DNA from 3 places in the Priestia sp. P5_B4 genome. Region 3 is predicted to be linked to each of the others. Evidence: riboswitches for the same ligand, from Rfam matches in the RefSeq annotation. Region 3 holds a riboswitch; each other region holds the start of a gene.
The links. Region 3 has a riboswitch for cyclic di-AMP ahead of AC1DRF_RS09920 (dicarboxylate/amino acid:cation symporter). Riboswitches for the same ligand answer to the same signal wherever they lie in the genome.
Positions count from the first base shown of each region.

Region 1: linked by a shared signal. The riboswitch ahead of AC1DRF_RS12680 (APC family permease) and the one ahead of AC1DRF_RS09920 (dicarboxylate/amino acid:cation symporter) in region 3 are both predicted to bind cyclic di-AMP.
Region 2: linked by a shared signal. The riboswitch ahead of AC1DRF_RS03035 (cation:dicarboxylate symporter family transporter) and the one ahead of AC1DRF_RS09920 (dicarboxylate/amino acid:cation symporter) in region 3 are both predicted to bind cyclic di-AMP.

Region 1 covers NZ_JBFULJ010000134.1:322-5,820, reverse strand. The annotation lists gene glnA (type I glutamate--ammonia ligase) at 1-651, shown strand, start outside; gene AC1DRF_RS12685 (N-acetylmuramoyl-L-alanine amidase) at 1,381-2,427, shown strand; cyclic di-AMP (ydaO/yuaA leader) riboswitch at 2,619-2,759, shown strand; gene AC1DRF_RS12680 (APC family permease) at 2,922-4,748, shown strand; partial or broken gene AC1DRF_RS12675 (cation diffusion facilitator family transporter) at 4,858-5,499, shown strand, end outside.
Region 2 covers NZ_JBFULJ010000011.1:16,897-22,395, reverse strand. The annotation lists gene AC1DRF_RS03045 (DedA family protein) at 1-111, opposite strand, end outside; gene ytvI (sporulation integral membrane protein YtvI) at 272-1,303, opposite strand; gene AC1DRF_RS03035 (cation:dicarboxylate symporter family transporter) at 1,517-2,776, opposite strand; cyclic di-AMP (ydaO/yuaA leader) riboswitch at 2,883-3,022, opposite strand; gene AC1DRF_RS03030 (undecaprenyl-diphosphate phosphatase) at 3,296-4,120, opposite strand; gene AC1DRF_RS03025 (hypothetical protein) at 4,578-4,868, shown strand; TPP riboswitch at 4,950-5,064, shown strand; gene thiC (phosphomethylpyrimidine synthase ThiC) at 5,178-5,499, shown strand, end outside.
Region 3 covers NZ_JBFULJ010000077.1:50-4,738, forward strand. The annotation lists partial or broken gene AC1DRF_RS09915 (aminotransferase class III-fold pyridoxal phosphate-dependent enzyme) at 1-702, opposite strand, end outside; gene AC1DRF_RS09920 (dicarboxylate/amino acid:cation symporter) at 811-2,046, opposite strand; cyclic di-AMP (ydaO/yuaA leader) riboswitch at 2,227-2,381, opposite strand; gene AC1DRF_RS09925 (NAD(P)/FAD-dependent oxidoreductase) at 2,983-4,452, opposite strand; gene AC1DRF_RS09930 (ATP-binding protein) at 4,670-4,689, opposite strand, start outside.

The DNA of each region.
Region 1 (5,499 bases), on a different contig from region 3:
GCTACATTTATGCCAAAACCATTATTTGGTGTGAATGGTTCAGGTATGCACTGTAACGTTTCATTATTTAAAGATGGTCAAAACGCATTTTATGATGAAAACGGTAATCTAGAGCTAAGTGATACTGCTCGTCAATTTATCGCAGGTATCATCAAGCACGCACACAGCTTTACAGCAGTAACAAATCCTACTGTAAACTCTTATAAGCGTCTAGTGCCTGGATATGAGGCTCCTTGTTACGTTGCATGGTCTGCTCGCAACCGTAGCCCATTAATCCGTATCCCAGCTTCTCGCGGCGTAGGAACTCGTGTTGAGGTACGTAGCGTAGACCCAGCTGCTAACCCATATTTAGCAATGGCTGTTCTATTAAAAGCTGGTTTAGATGGAATCAAGAACAACCTTGAAGCTCCAAAACCTATCGATCGTAATATCTATGTAATGACAAAAGAAGAGCGTATTGAAGAAGGTATCGTAGATTTACCTGCAACATTAGCTCAAGCTTTAGATAGCTTCCAATCAAACGAAGTTATGGTTTCTGCATTAGGTGAACACTTAGCAGAGCACTTCGTTGAAGCGAAAGAAATCGAATGGGATATGTTCCGTACACAAGTTCATCCTTGGGAACGTGACCAATACATGAGCCAATATTAATTCCTAAAAGTCCGAGAGATCGTTTATACGTTCTCTCGGACTTTTTTTGTTTTTCAAAATGAATAACATTGCGCATATTAAATATCGAACTAAGCTGTTCATAAAACAAGTATAGCTGCCTGTCGTACAATTTACAGGAGGCTTTTTTATGGTTTTGTTAGATACAGGAAAGAATTTGGTTATAAAAATTAAAAAGGATAAGCTTTTTGTCTCATTGAATCTATATGTAAAAGTAGTGTATAACAGATAGAGAGATTGTTTATGTGTTCACTCTGCACTTCAGTATAACTTCAAAGAATTTTCAGCCAGTCGTAGTATCATTAGAAAATACTGTTGGAGAGGAATGGAATGAAAATGCAAGAAGGAAATTTTTTTAAAGGTTTAGTAATAGGCATATTAATAAGCATTCCAATTTGGATTATTCTCATTGTTATAGGCGTTCTGCTTTTTAAATAGGCCTGTTCTCATAATAGAATAGACAAAACTTTCCTTTTAGTGTATACTTCAAATGAAAATGATAATTATTATCATTTGATCAACGAATCAACACTCTGCATATAGCTGTCACTCCTTGAGAGCTATCCCTATTTAATATTCTGTCTACAACGCAGAATAAACCGCTGCCTTTGAGTAGCGGTTCTTTTTTTAGTAATTTTCTACTTAGTAGGCTAGTATACGTAGCACTTTTTGCCCTCATACATATGTTAACAATAAGGAGGGACAAGTAATATGAAAAAAATCTATCTAGATGCAGGACATGGTGGGGCAGATGCAGGAGCAGTTGGAGCGAACGGACTGTATGAAAAAAACTTAGTTTTAAAAATTCAACAATATTTAATAAGCTATTTAAATAGCACCTACAGTGACTTTACGATTAAAACCACTCGTACCACAGATACTTTTTTATCGTTATCTCAGCGCGCTTCTCAAGCTAATTCGTGGGGAGCAGATGTATTTATGTCTATTCACGTAAATGCCGGGGGAGGAACAGGATATGAAGATTATGTTTATAGAAGCGCTAGCAATGCCAGTAAAACGTTTCAATCAATTGTCCACGGCCAAGTACAGCCAACGCTGCTGTCGTATAATCATCCGAATCGCGGTCGAAAATCAGCCAATTATGCGGTGCTTCGCTTAACAAATATGCCCGCAGTACTAACTGAAATAGCCTTTATTGATAACCGCACCGATGCAGCACTTCTCCAAAACGAAGCTTTTTTAAAAAGKATGGGTGAATCGTATGCAAAAGGAATTGCCGTATATTTAAATTTACCTCGTCGTGCAGTTCCAAACCCCAATCCAACACCAACTCCGAATCCATCACCTTCTGAACCAGGTACAAAAACGTATACGATCAAGCAAGGAGATACGCTTTACAGTATTGCACAGAAGTACAACATAACAGTACAAGCGCTTCAAGAAGCGAATACAGGGCTTTCTGATCCTTTAACACTACAGGTTGGAAAAACAATTGTTATTCCTTCAGGGACTTCACCAAACCCATCTCCAACACCGTCACCAACTCCACCTTCGGAACAATATCCACTTCCAAATGGAATTTTAAAACAAGGTGATTCTGGAGAAGCCGTGAAACAGCTTCAAAAAGCATTAAACGCGGTGAATTTTAAAGTAGGTTCAGTAGACGGAATATATGGAGTTCAAACGAAAGATGCAGTCAGACGTTTTCAGCTTGTGTATCTTCCTTATGATGTGGATGGCATTTATGGTCCTCAAACGAAAAACAAGCTAGCAGCCGTTTTAAAAGCAAAAAGTTAAAGCAAAAAGGTCTTCTGTAAGCGGGCAGAAGACCTTTTGTTTTTCTGTTAAAAGCGCCTTAAGCACTATTTTATGGTTTGCGTAAAATAATGCTTTACAAACCATTTGTACGGGAGTATATTATCTAAGAACAAAGGATAGTTATGAAAGAAACATGTTATCGATCATACCCTTTAACCGAAAATTATATTGACCTGTTATCGCTTAATTCGTCAGAAGTGGGGGACCCAAATTTGTGCATTGTCACTTGGGGTGAATCCTTTTTTAAAGGTAGGGCTACTCTRAWYGCCCGAATCCGACAGCTAACCRCATKAGCGTTTTGGAGAGYAGGTTTAAGCTGTGTAAAAACGCTGAGAACCCTTAGTGTTTTTTTTGTGCGCTTTTTTAACATAAAAAGGTATTTTTTAGGAGTAATATCACTTATTCGTGAACTTGTAACTGAGCTTAGCAATGAACAGTAAATAGTAGCTAAGCAATCATCGGAGGGAAATTACGTGAACTATTCAGTTCTCAAACGATTATTGATTGGAAAGCCGCTTAAAACAAAAGAGTTAGGCGATCAAAAGCTTAGTAAGCTTAAAGCACTGGCTATTTTATCATCAGATGCCTTATCTTCAGTGGCTTATGGAACAGAACAAATTTTGATTGTACTTGCAACAGTCGGCGTTCTTGCCTATTGGTATTCGATTCCAATTGCGCTTGGGGTATTGGTTCTGCTGACGGCTTTAATTCTTTCGTATCGTCAAATTATTTATGCGTATCCGCAAGGCGGAGGAGCTTATATTGTTTCGAAAACCAATTTAGGAGAAAATCCTGGGCTTATAGCTGGAGGATCACTGTTGGTGGATTATATTTTAACAGTTGCTGTGAGCGTTTCAGCAGGAACGGATGCCTTAACTTCGGCTTTTCCAACGCTGCATCATTACAATGTAGTAATTGCGTGTTTGCTGGTGATTTTTATTACCGTCTTAAATTTACGTGGTGTAACAGAATCCGCTTCTGTATTAGCTTATCCGGTTTATTTATTTGTTATTGCTCTTATTTTGTTAATAGCGGTAGGCTTGTTTAAAATAGCGACAGGTCAAGTTTCACCTGAGCTTCATCCCTCTCTCGGTACAGTAGTGCCAGGTATTAGTTTGTTTTTATTATTAAAAGCTTTTTCGTCAGGCTGTTCAGCATTAACAGGTGTAGAAGCTATTTCAAATGCAGTGCCTAACTTTAAAGAGCCAGGTGCAAAAAATGCTGTTCATACATTAATGCTGATGGGCGGTATTTTAGCCGTTTTATTTTCTGGCATCACGTTTTTAGCTTATTGGCTTGGCATTTCTCCAAAAGCAGATGAAACGGTTGTATCACAAATTGCATCGAGTGTGTTTGGACGAAATGGATTTTATTATTTTATTCAAGGCACAACAGCTCTAATTCTAGTGCTAGCGGCGAATACGGGCTTTTCAGCTTTCCCTTTGCTGGCTGTCAACTTATCGTCTGATAAATACATGCCAAGAATGTTTCAAATTCGTGGCGATCGACTAGGCTATTCAAATGGAATTGTGACCCTTGGAATTGCTTCTATTGTCTTAATTGTAGCTTTTAAAGGAGCGACTGAACAATTAATTCCTCTTTATGCAGTCGGGGTGTTTATTCCATTTACGCTTTCTCAAACAGGCATGATTGTCAAATGGCTTAGAGAAAAGCCGGCCGGCTGGCAAGGGAAGCTAACCATTAACTTAATTGGTGCCCTCATTACCTTAACTGTGCTAATTATTTTGTTTACAACGAAGTTTTCACAAGTATGGTCCGTGCTCATTTTCTTACCGGTTATTGTCTATATTTTTCATCGCATTCATACGCATTATGAAGCGGTAGGAGAGCAGCTTCGCATTAAGCAAGGAGAAAAGATTGGAAAGCTTGAAGGAAGTGTGGTCATTGTTCCTGTAGCAGGAATGACAAAGGTAGTAGAAAATTCATTAAATTATGCAAGAACGATTGGCGATACCGTTATTGCAGTACATGTAGCCTTTGATCGAGAAAGCGAAAAGAGAATGGAAGAGAAGTGGGAGAAGTGGCAGCCTGATATTCGTATTGTTACGTTTCATTCTCAATACCGCAGCTTAGTGCGGCCGCTGTTTCGATTCATCGATATGGCTGAGGAAAAAGCCCGGGAAAATAATATGGCTATTACGGTCGTTATTCCGCAATTCATTACGAAAAAAAGCTGGCAAAATATCCTTCACAATCAGTCCAGTCTGCTGTTAAAAGCACATTTGCTTTACCGTAAAAATGTAATTGTTACAACTGTACCGTACCGTTTTAAAAAATAATGAAACATGACTAAAAACCTCCAACTTGTATGTTGGAGGTTTTTAATTTTTAAATTCACATACACTAACCGTAATCGAATCTCATCAAAGGCGCAAACGGAGGGATTGTATGAGTGAATTAATTAAATTGTTGCGAAAGGGAAATAAATCGGCCATCATGGCCGCTGTAGTTAATACCATTATCTCTATCATTAAAGGAATTGCTTTCGCTTTAACAGGGAATGTAGCAATGTTTGCTGAAACGATGCACAGCTTAGGAGATGCAGCTAATCAGTTTTTTGTCTTTATAGGTTCGGCATTAAGTAAAAAAGCCCCGACCAAAAGATTTCCAAATGGTTTCGGCCGATTGGTTAATCTCGTTCTATTAGGAGCGGTTCTTGTAGTAGGAATTATGGCGTTTGAAACGATTAAAGAAGGATATCACCACATTCTTCATCCCACGAAGTCTTCAGGCTTTATTTTAAATATTGCAGTACTTGGCATCTCGGTGTTACTTGAGATGTTTGTCCTATTTAAGGCGATGAAAGAAATTTTGCACGATGTCGGAATGAATACCGCAGAGGTCAATGTTTTTACGCAAAGCTTTGTTCATTTAAATAAAGCAAAGCCAGCAACCAAGCTGGTCTTTATGGAAGATCTGGTAGCTACTGGAGGAGGCGTATTGGCGTTAATAGCCGTTTTCATTTCACGGTTTACACCTTTTCACCAAGCTGAAGGAATTGCTTCTATTTTAATTGGGCTTATGATGTTT
Region 2 (5,499 bases), on a different contig from region 3:
AGGTAAAACAAGCTCTGCCGGGACAAACTCAAACGTTAATGCTAGAATTACGCCAAAATAAGAGAGCTGTTTTAGCGCTTCAATTAAAGAAAGTAAAACCGACTCTAACAAAAATTCTCCTCCTCATGTCATTAAATCTAAGACTGCAAAACTATAATTTAGCCGATTGATAGATAAAAACCAACGCGGCATAGTTTTTTCCTTTCCCTCTTTACGTATTACGTACTACAAAAGTTTCAATAAAAAAAAGCGCTAGTTTTATCCAGCGCTTTTATAGTTTAAAGTTAATTTGAATAATACCTACTTTACGAAGAGCATCGTATAAAATAACTAAAGCCGGTCCTAAAAATAATCCGACAAAGCCTAAAAGTTTAAATCCAATGTACAAACTAACTAATGCAGCCAAAGGTGAAATACCCATATTTGTAGAAAATACTTTTGGTTCTACTACACGTCTTACTACCGTAATGACTCCAAATAGAATAAATAAGCCGATTGCTAATGAGTCATGCTCTTGCGTAAGAGCAAAAATCCCCCATGGAACGAGCACCGAGCCCGTCCCAAGGATTGGTAAGATATCGACAATTACAATTAATAAGCTAAGCAGCGCGGTATACGGAACATCTAATAGCCAAAGCCCTACATAAGCCATTACAAACGTCATGACACTTAAGATAATTTGTGCCTTAATAAAACCAACCCCCGCTTGGATAAGCTGAGTGATGACAACTTGTAGCTTATATTTCGTTTCTTCTGTTAAAAATGACTTAATTTTATTTTTAATAGCAGGCAGCTCAAGGCTGATAAATACAAGCGCTACTAAATAAATAAGAAACTCTAGTAGAAACCCAGGAACAGTAGCAGCAAAGCTAATGATGATTTCCACGGTACTTTTTAATAGAGAATCTAATGAATTTACGGTTTTTTCAAGCGTGCGCTCGATAGAAGAAATCACTTCTGTAGGAAGAGCGTTTGAATAGTATTTCCACTTAATAATAGTTGGATAAATCGCGGTTTCATAGATTTCTTTTACAAAGGAAGGCGCTATCTTTGAAAGAGCAACCACTTGCGTAACGATTGTCCGAACAATAAAAAATCCAATAAGTATGAGCGAAACAACATATAAAATGAAGGTCATAAGCACTGCGTAGACTCTCTTCATTTTAAAAGATTGATGCAATTTTTGAACAATACCCTCAAGCGCTAATGCTGTTAATAAAGCAAACACAATCGGTAAACTGTAAGGGATTAACAAACATACGATTACTATCGAGGCGATGACCCATATTCGCTTTTTCCACATACTCTACTATCCCCCAACTAGCTAAGCTATCTCTATATTTATTGATAAAGAAAGGAACCAGTGACTGCTTTTATGTAAGAATAAAATTTGGATATATTTATACCTGATGTTACATATTATAGGGTCAATTTCCATAATAATAAAGGAATTATTATGAAAAAAGCTACTTATTCTAATTTTTTGAATAGAATAAGTAGCTTTTTAATTTATAAATTAGCCGGCTCTCATGACCTCTGTACCTTTTTTAGGGTCAAATTTGCCTTCAGATTTAGACATCACAATTGCTGCTAGTGTGTTTCCTACTAAGTTAACAACCGTACGTGCCATATCCATGATTCTGTCTACTCCAGCAATGAAGGCTAATCCTTCTGCCGGAACGCCGATTGTTCCAAGAGTAGCCAGTAATACAACAAATGATGTTCCTGGCACCGCAGCCATTCCTTTAGATGTAACCATCAATACCAGAATGAGCGTCAGCTGTTGAACGATCGTTAAATCAATACCATACACCTGCGCTAAGAATAACGCTGCAATCGCTTGATAAAGAACGGAACCATCTAGGTTAAATGTATAACCAATTGGTACAACGAACGATACGATAGCTTTTGGACAGCCCATCTTTTCAAGTTTTTCCATAATTCGCGGAAGAACTGTCTCAGAGCTAGATGTACTGTATGCTAACAACAGTTCATCTTTCATATAGCGGAATAAGTGGAAAATGTTAATTCCTGCCCATTTCGCAATTCCTCCTAATACAACAAGTAGGAAGAAAATTAACGCTAAGTAAACTAAGATAACAAGCTTTCCTAATGAAAGGAGTGAATCTAAGCCGAATTTTGAAACTGTTACACCAATTAAAGCAAATACACCAATTGGCGCCACTTTCATTACAAGGTTTACCACGTGAAACATTGCGTGAGAAACGCCGTCGAAGAATTGTACAACTGGCTTTCCTCTTTCCCCAATTGCCGCTACTCCTAGTGCAAATAACACTGTAAAGAAGATAATTGCTAGCATGTCTCCTTCAACAATTGACTGGAAAAAGTTTGTCGGAACAATGTGTAAGAAAGTTTCAGCCACTGACTTTCCTTCTTGCTGTTCGGATGTTTCAACGTATTGTGAAATATCACTCTTCTGTGCTGAATGAATGTCTACACCTTGCCCAGGATGAAAAATATTAGCAACCAATACACCGATTACAATTGCAAAAGTCGTAATAATTTCAAAATAGAGAATGGTTTTAACGCCGAGCTTTCCGACCTGTTTGCCGCTCCCTGCTCCTGCAACTCCAACGACTAAGCTTGAGATAACAATTGGAATAACAATCATCTTAATTAATCTTAAAAATAGGTCTCCTAGCGGCTGTAGGTATGTTACTACACGCGGATCGTTAAACCAAATTACCCCTACAAGAACACCGAGGATTAATCCGGTAAAAATCTGCGTAGCCAAACCAAAACGAATTTTTTTCATAGATGTACCTCCCCAAAGATGTATGACATTTGTATATACTTTTCTGAAAAAACAAAAAAAGACTATTCTTAAGAAAGAACAGCCTTTTACTTACGCTATTTTGGGCTCTTTCTCTCAATAAAGCAAACGGGGTTAACTGTCGGATTCGGAATTGAGAGTTTCCTACCTTTTGTAAGGATTCACCCCTAGGCAGCTTTACTGCCGATAATGATTCCCCCGCTCTATACGATTAAGCTTATTATTCAGTTTTTATAAAATTAAAACGATCTATACGTTGTCATACGTTTTTTACAGTCAATAAAACTAAACAGAAGTCTTACTTTTACTTAACTTTATACTGCACAAATATTAATTTACTATTTTTCGACACGTTTTGTCAATACCCATGTTTATAAAACGCTTTCAAAAGGCGATAATATATATTTATACAAAAAAGCTATTGCAATGTTGCAATAGCTTTTTCTTGCTCTTTGAGTCTCTATTAGAAGTTTAAGGGACTAAAGAACACGCATGTTTATTTTATAAAAATACAAAATATAGAATAGCTGCTAACACAATTCGATATAGTGCAAACGGTACTAATTTGATACGATTAATTAATTTCAGGAAAAAGCGAATAGACACCAGCGCAAAAATAAAGGCGCTGATAAAACCAGCAATAAAAAACGGTAGTGCATCTGATGTGAAATACTGCCAGTTTTTAACCAATGAAAGTCCACTTGCTCCTGCCATGATTGGCACTGCCATAATAAATGTAAAATCTGCCGCTGCCTTATGGCTCATTCCAAGAAGAACCCCTCCTGAAATCGTTGAGCCTGAACGAGAAAAACCTGGCCAAAGAGCAATACATTGAAACAGTCCTATACCCAGTGCTTGTCCATAAGACATTTGGTCCACCGTCTCTACACGCGGACGTTTAGGTCCAAACAAATCTGCTAGAATCATTAATACAGCTCCGACTACTAAGCCAATTAGCACCGTATTTAAAGAAAACAAATGTTCATCAATGTAATCATCAAACAAAAGACCTAACACTCCTGCGGGTAACAGACCAACAATTACTTGCATTAAATTCAAGCGATTTGTCGGTCCAATTGGAGCGGCTGGCTTTTTTCCCAATCCTAATAAATTAATGAAACGATCTTTAAAAATAACTACTACTGCTAAGATCGACCCTAGCTGAATAACAATTTTAAATGTATTAGCTACGGGAGATGAAAATAATTCTTTTGAATTTAACCACAGGTCATCCACAATAATCATATGCCCAGTTGACGAAACAGGAGCAAACTCTGTTAAACCTTCTACAATCCCTAAAATGATTGCTACAATAATTTCCCACATAAAGCTATATACCTTGCCTTTCTTTCAAATTAATAAGCTTATCGCTTCGTTTTCCATGCTCAACTATTTTCCTATTTTGACACTTGCTTTTTTATCATAATTGTTAAAACTATGAAATACAATGTGTATTTGCAAAAAGATAAGAATCTTTAATAATTTGTAATAAAAACCTTACATGCTATAACCAAAAAACAAGATATCAGCTTTTATTTGTTTTAAAAAGCAGTCGCTATGTTCGGTATAAAATCCAGGCCCTTAGCTAAAAATGAATCATCTAGACTATTTTTCTTTAGTGTGAAAAAATGACTAAATGATTATGTTTTTTCCATCCCCTTTACTGTCATCTATCATTTTAATCAACTAGTGCTTGCTTATACGACATATCCCCTAAGTAATTTGAAACTTTTTTCTCTCTTTTCTCGTATATAGTAGTATCTTTTTTAGGAGGCTTTTTACTATGAATGGAAATGTACGTACAATGAAATGGGTCACTGCTGGGTATGAAGCCTTGCTGGGAATTCCTTTAATTGGCGCGGGGATTGTTATGGGCTTTAGTTATACTCCTCTTTTTATTGGATTTATTCTTCATGCTATCACACTCATTTTAGCTAATAGACGAGGGTTATCTGCGTATGGAAACATACTAGGGATTGTTACTTCACTGGTTGCTTGGATTCCATTTTTAGGGTTTGTTATGCACATTATTACAGCTATTGTGATTGCAATCGATGCTGCTAGACAACGTTGATTGTCTAGCTTTTTTTATTTAAGGGTTGATTTTTTACCGAATGATGGTAAACTTAAGCCGTAAATTGAATAATTTGAATGTTATTTCTACTAGGGGTGTCTGATAGCTCAGACTGAGAGAAGAGTGCTATAAAACTCTTTAACCCTTTGAACCTGATTTGGGTTATACCAGCGGAGGGAAGTAGTCTTGAAAAGAATAGTATATGTTTATTCTTTTTTCGCCTATTCCATCGGGTTCTGTCTATCACAGAACCCGATTTTTTTATGGTTCGGTATAGCTACACTTTATGCGAAACCGGAGGAATATGTAATGTCAAAACAAAATGTATCAGTTTCTATGAAAAAGCCTTTTCCAAACAGTCACAAAGTATATGTCCAAGGATCCAGAGAAGATCTTAAAGTGCCTATGCGTGAAATCCATCAGTCTCCTACTACAGGATCTTTTGGGGAAGAAGAAAATAATCCCGTACGTGTATACGACACGAGTGGTGTTTATACAGATCCCTGTTATGAAATTAATTTACAAAAAGGATTACCGGCTCTGCGCGAAAAGTGGATTGCAGAACGAAACGATGTAGAAACATATCAAGGCCGTACGGTTCAGCCACAGGATAACGGTTATTATGATGGTG
Region 3 (4,689 bases):
ATATTTATCGCAAATTTCTCTTATCACTTCATAATAACCGGGAGGAGGTGTAAGCGCTGCTCCGGCTGCTCCTACAATGGGCTCTGTAATAAAAGCAGCAATATGTTCAGGGCCGGTTCGTTTGATAACTGTTTCCAATTCGCGTGCACAAGCAAGATTACAAGATGGATAGGTTTGATGAAATGGACACCGATAGCAATAAGGAGGCGAAACCGAAGGATAATCTTCAAGCAAAGACGAGAAGCGTTTTCGTCTTCCAACGTGCCCTGACATAGACAGAGCTCCTATTGTAATACCGTGATAGCTCATCCAGCGTGACAAAACCTTTGTTTTGGTTGGCTTTCCTTGCTCTTGAAAATGCTGAATTGCCGTTTTCATAGCCGTTTCAGTCGCTTCTGTCCCGCTGTTAACAAAAAAGCTCCACTGGAAATGATTGCTGCTTAATTCACATAGTTTCTTAGCTAAGGCTTCTGTTGGATCACTTGTAAACTGCGACCGATATACAAACGCAACTTTCTGTGCCTGATCGGTCATCGCATCAATAATTTCTTTTACGCCGTGTCCAATACTTGCTGTAACTGCCCCCGACGAAGCATCTATGTACCTTTTTCCATCTTGGTCGTACAAATAAATTCCTTTTCCATATGAAATAACTGGGTAGTCGTCGTCGAGCAGCGGCTTTATTACATGAGTTTTATTCATTTCCGCACTCTCCTTTCAAACATACACTCTTATTAAACTGTATGCTGAAACGAAGAGTTTCTTGCCAATAAAAAAAGCCCTAGCATATAGCTAGAGCTTTTACGCTTATTAAGCTGATTGCGTTACAGATTTATCTATACGCTTTGCTTCTGACTCAGCCACAATAACGGCACACGCAGCGTCTCCCGTAATATTTACAGATGTACGAAGCATGTCAAGCAAGCGATCAATTCCAATAATCAATCCGATACCTGCTACAGGCAGACCAACCGAACTCAATACCATTGCTAGCATAATGAGACCAACTCCAGGCACACCTGCTGTACCAATACTAGCAAGCACTGCTGTCAATACAACCGTCACAAGAGCACCCAGCGACAGGTCAACGCCGTATACTTGTGCAATAAAAATAGTCGCTACACCTTGCATAATTGCCGTTCCATCCATGTTAATGGTAGCACCTAACGGCTGAACAAAACTGCTGATGGACTCCGGGACACGAAGATTTTTTTGAGCCACATTCATTGAAATCGGAAGCGTTGCATTACTGCTTGATGTACTGAATCCAACTGTCATCGCAGGAGCAAAACCTTTAAAGAATTCAATTGGGTTACGTCTGGCCATAAGAGCGACTGATCCCCCATATGTTACGATTGAATGGATAAACAGTGCGAGCACGACTACAATCATGTACAGCCCCATCGCTTTAATTGCCTGCCAGCCTTGACTTCCGACCGCTGTTGCAAGAAGCCCAAATGTTCCGTAAGGAGCAAACTTCATCACTAGATTCACAAGGTACATCATCAATTCATTGCCTTGCTCAAGTAAATTGTAAAGCCCTTTTGTTTTACTTCCAAGCATCGTTATACCAAAACCGATAAAGATAGAGAAAACGATAAGTTGAAGCATATTCCCTTCAGCCATCGCTTGAATTGGATTGACTGGAATCATATTTAAGAATGTTTCTCCAACTGGCGGTGCTTTTTCGGCTTCAAAAGAAGCGTTTTTTGTATCAAAAGATCCAAATGTTCCTGGTTTAATAACAAATGCTAATAATAAACCAATTACAATAGCAACGGTTGTTGTCACTAGGAAGTACGAAACTGTTTTAGCCCCGATTCTTCCTAGTTTTTTAGGATCTCCTAAACCTGCTACACCTAACGTGATAGAGAAAAACACAATTGGTACAACAAGCATTTTAATTAAGCTTAAGAAAATTTGGCCAAGCGGTGTAAACAAGTACTTGTCCAGCGGAGCAAAAGCACTTGGAGCAAAAGCGTTAATTAACACTCCTACAATAGCACCAGCAATTAGCGCGATAATGATCTTTGTCGATAGCTTCATAGATTTACCTCCCGTAAATAAATTATATTAGAATGATTCTAACTACTATACTTATTTTACCATGCATTGAGAACGATAACACTCAAAATATACAATATATTAAAAATTTTCAGATTAATAGTTTAGGAATATTTTTAGCTATACAAAAAACCATGAGAATATCATGGTGTCATAGACCTGTTATTCCCTCACTGAATGCTTACGGAGTTAGCTGTCGGATTCGGGTACGTGAGTTACCCTACTTGATTCATTCAAGATTCACCCCAAGTACATTACGCACAAATATGGGTCCCCCGTTCTCTTATAAAACAAAAGAGATTAAGCAAATAATTTTCTTTAATATTTTTGCATGATAATAATTGTTACTTTAATTAAAATTCATTTTATATGTTTCTGTCAAGTTTTTATTCAAAAATAATGCATGATTTTATCATAAAAAGTTGATAATTGTTATATTTTAAAATTTTTACATCATATTTCAACAAACCACAAATACTTATTTAACAAGACTTACAATCTAATGGATAAAAAATTAATTCAAAAAATAGTTTGTAAAGTGAACTTTATTCTCATTAACTCCCATTCATAAATTTGAATAATTATTCTAATATCCGTGTACTTTATTGCTTTCATAAATATTTTACTCATCAAAAAATAACTCTTTTCAACTGTTGATTTTATCCTTGTATTGCTTGATATACCCTCCCTAAAATTCCACTGAATTTATTGATGCAAAGAAATGGACCTTATCAATTCGCCTTATTGTATTTAATTCTGTTCACGATAGAAGGATGGATTCCGTCATACTTTTTAAAAAAGAGCGGGTAATTATCATATAAAACTATCGGAGTTGGAGCGGTACAAGTTCTTTACTTTTTACTTAGTCGCTCTCGTTATTTAACACATAAAAAAAAGAGGCCGTGACGGCCTCTTTTTTTATACAGTAACAGGTTCAGAACTTGCTTTGCGATTCTTTAATTTTTCAACAATGTCACGCGCTACCCACACACCGCACGCACTTGCCTGCGCGAGCCCTCGCGTAATACCAGCTCCGTCTCCTCCCACGTATAAACCAGAAATTTCAGTTTCAAACTTATCGTTTAACTTCGGACGGGCGGAGTAAAATTTCGCTTCCACACCGTAAAATAGCGTATGTTCAGATGCTAACCCAGGCGTTACATGATCCAGTGCTTCTGTCATTTCAATTAAGCTTTTCATCGTATTATAAGGAAGCACTAAGCCCAAGTCACCAGGTACAGCTTCTTTTAACGTTGGTTCTAAAAAGCCTTCTTTAATTCGAGTCGCTGTTGAACGACGGCCCTTTAAAATATCTCCATACTTTTGAACAACTAAGCCCCCGTTTGACAGCATATTAGCTAATCTTGATACTTCGTGCGCATATTCGTTCGGCTGATCAAATGGATCCGAAAATTTATGAGAAACAAGCAGCGCAAAGTTCGTATTTTGACTTCCAAGCTTCGGATCTTTGTATGCGTGTCCATTTGCTAACATAATACCTGAATGATTCTCTACTACCACATGTCCTGAAGGATTGCTGCAGAACGTTCTGACTCTTGTACCTACAGACGTATTGTAAATGAATTTCCCTTCGTACAAGTGCTTGTTGATTTCTTCCATAACAACGTTGGATGTTTCGACTCGAACGCCAATGTCCACTTGATTGTTAATCATTTTCAAACGACGTTTTTTTAGTAAGTCGCTCATCCACTTCGAGCCGTCTCGACCTGGTGAAACAACCACTTTATCAGCCGTAATTCTTTCACCATTCTTCAATTCGATACCGCGCACGATATGCTGACCGTCTTCTTTTTCTGTTATTAAATCGGCTACTTCCGTTTTATACTGCATATCAATTTTTTCTTTTAAGTATTCATAAATGCTTTTTAAAATTTCCAAATTTTGCTCTGTTCCTAAATGACGCACCTGGGCACGCAATAGCTTTAATCCTGCTGCGTATCCGCGTTTTTCAATTTCACGAACTTTATCAGTTAACGGATCCGTAATCGTATCGGTTGCTCCGTGTTTTAAATTAATTTCATCCACATATTTAATTAAATCTACCACCTGTGATTCAGATAGATAATCCGTCATCCAACCTCCAAATTCACTGGTGATATTAAATTTCCCGTCTGAATATGCGCCGGCTCCACCAAAACCATTTGTAATAGAACAAGCGGGCAAACAGCCAGCAAACTCTTTTTTGCCAACCGCAGGCGGACATTTTTCGATTTTTTTCTGAAGAATCGGACAATTACGTCGATAGATATCGTGTCCTTTATCGATTAATAAAATAGTTGCTTCCGGTAATTTTAACGTTAACTCATAGCAAGTAAAAATCCCAGCGGGTCCTGCCCCTACCACAATAACATCATAATTTGAGTTCATTGTACATTCTCCCATCATCTTTTTTCTTTGGGTAAAAGATAAAAGTTATTGACCGAATTTTCTTTTTTTATTATCATTCGGTTATTTTCTAGCCATTTGATAATATATCAAAAAAAAATCCTTTAGTCAACAATATACACGAACATTAAAATAAAATATTTAAAAAATATTCGCTTTTATTCCGAACAAATAAAAACCAGTGAACGAATAGCAAGCGCTATGAAATGTTCACTGGTT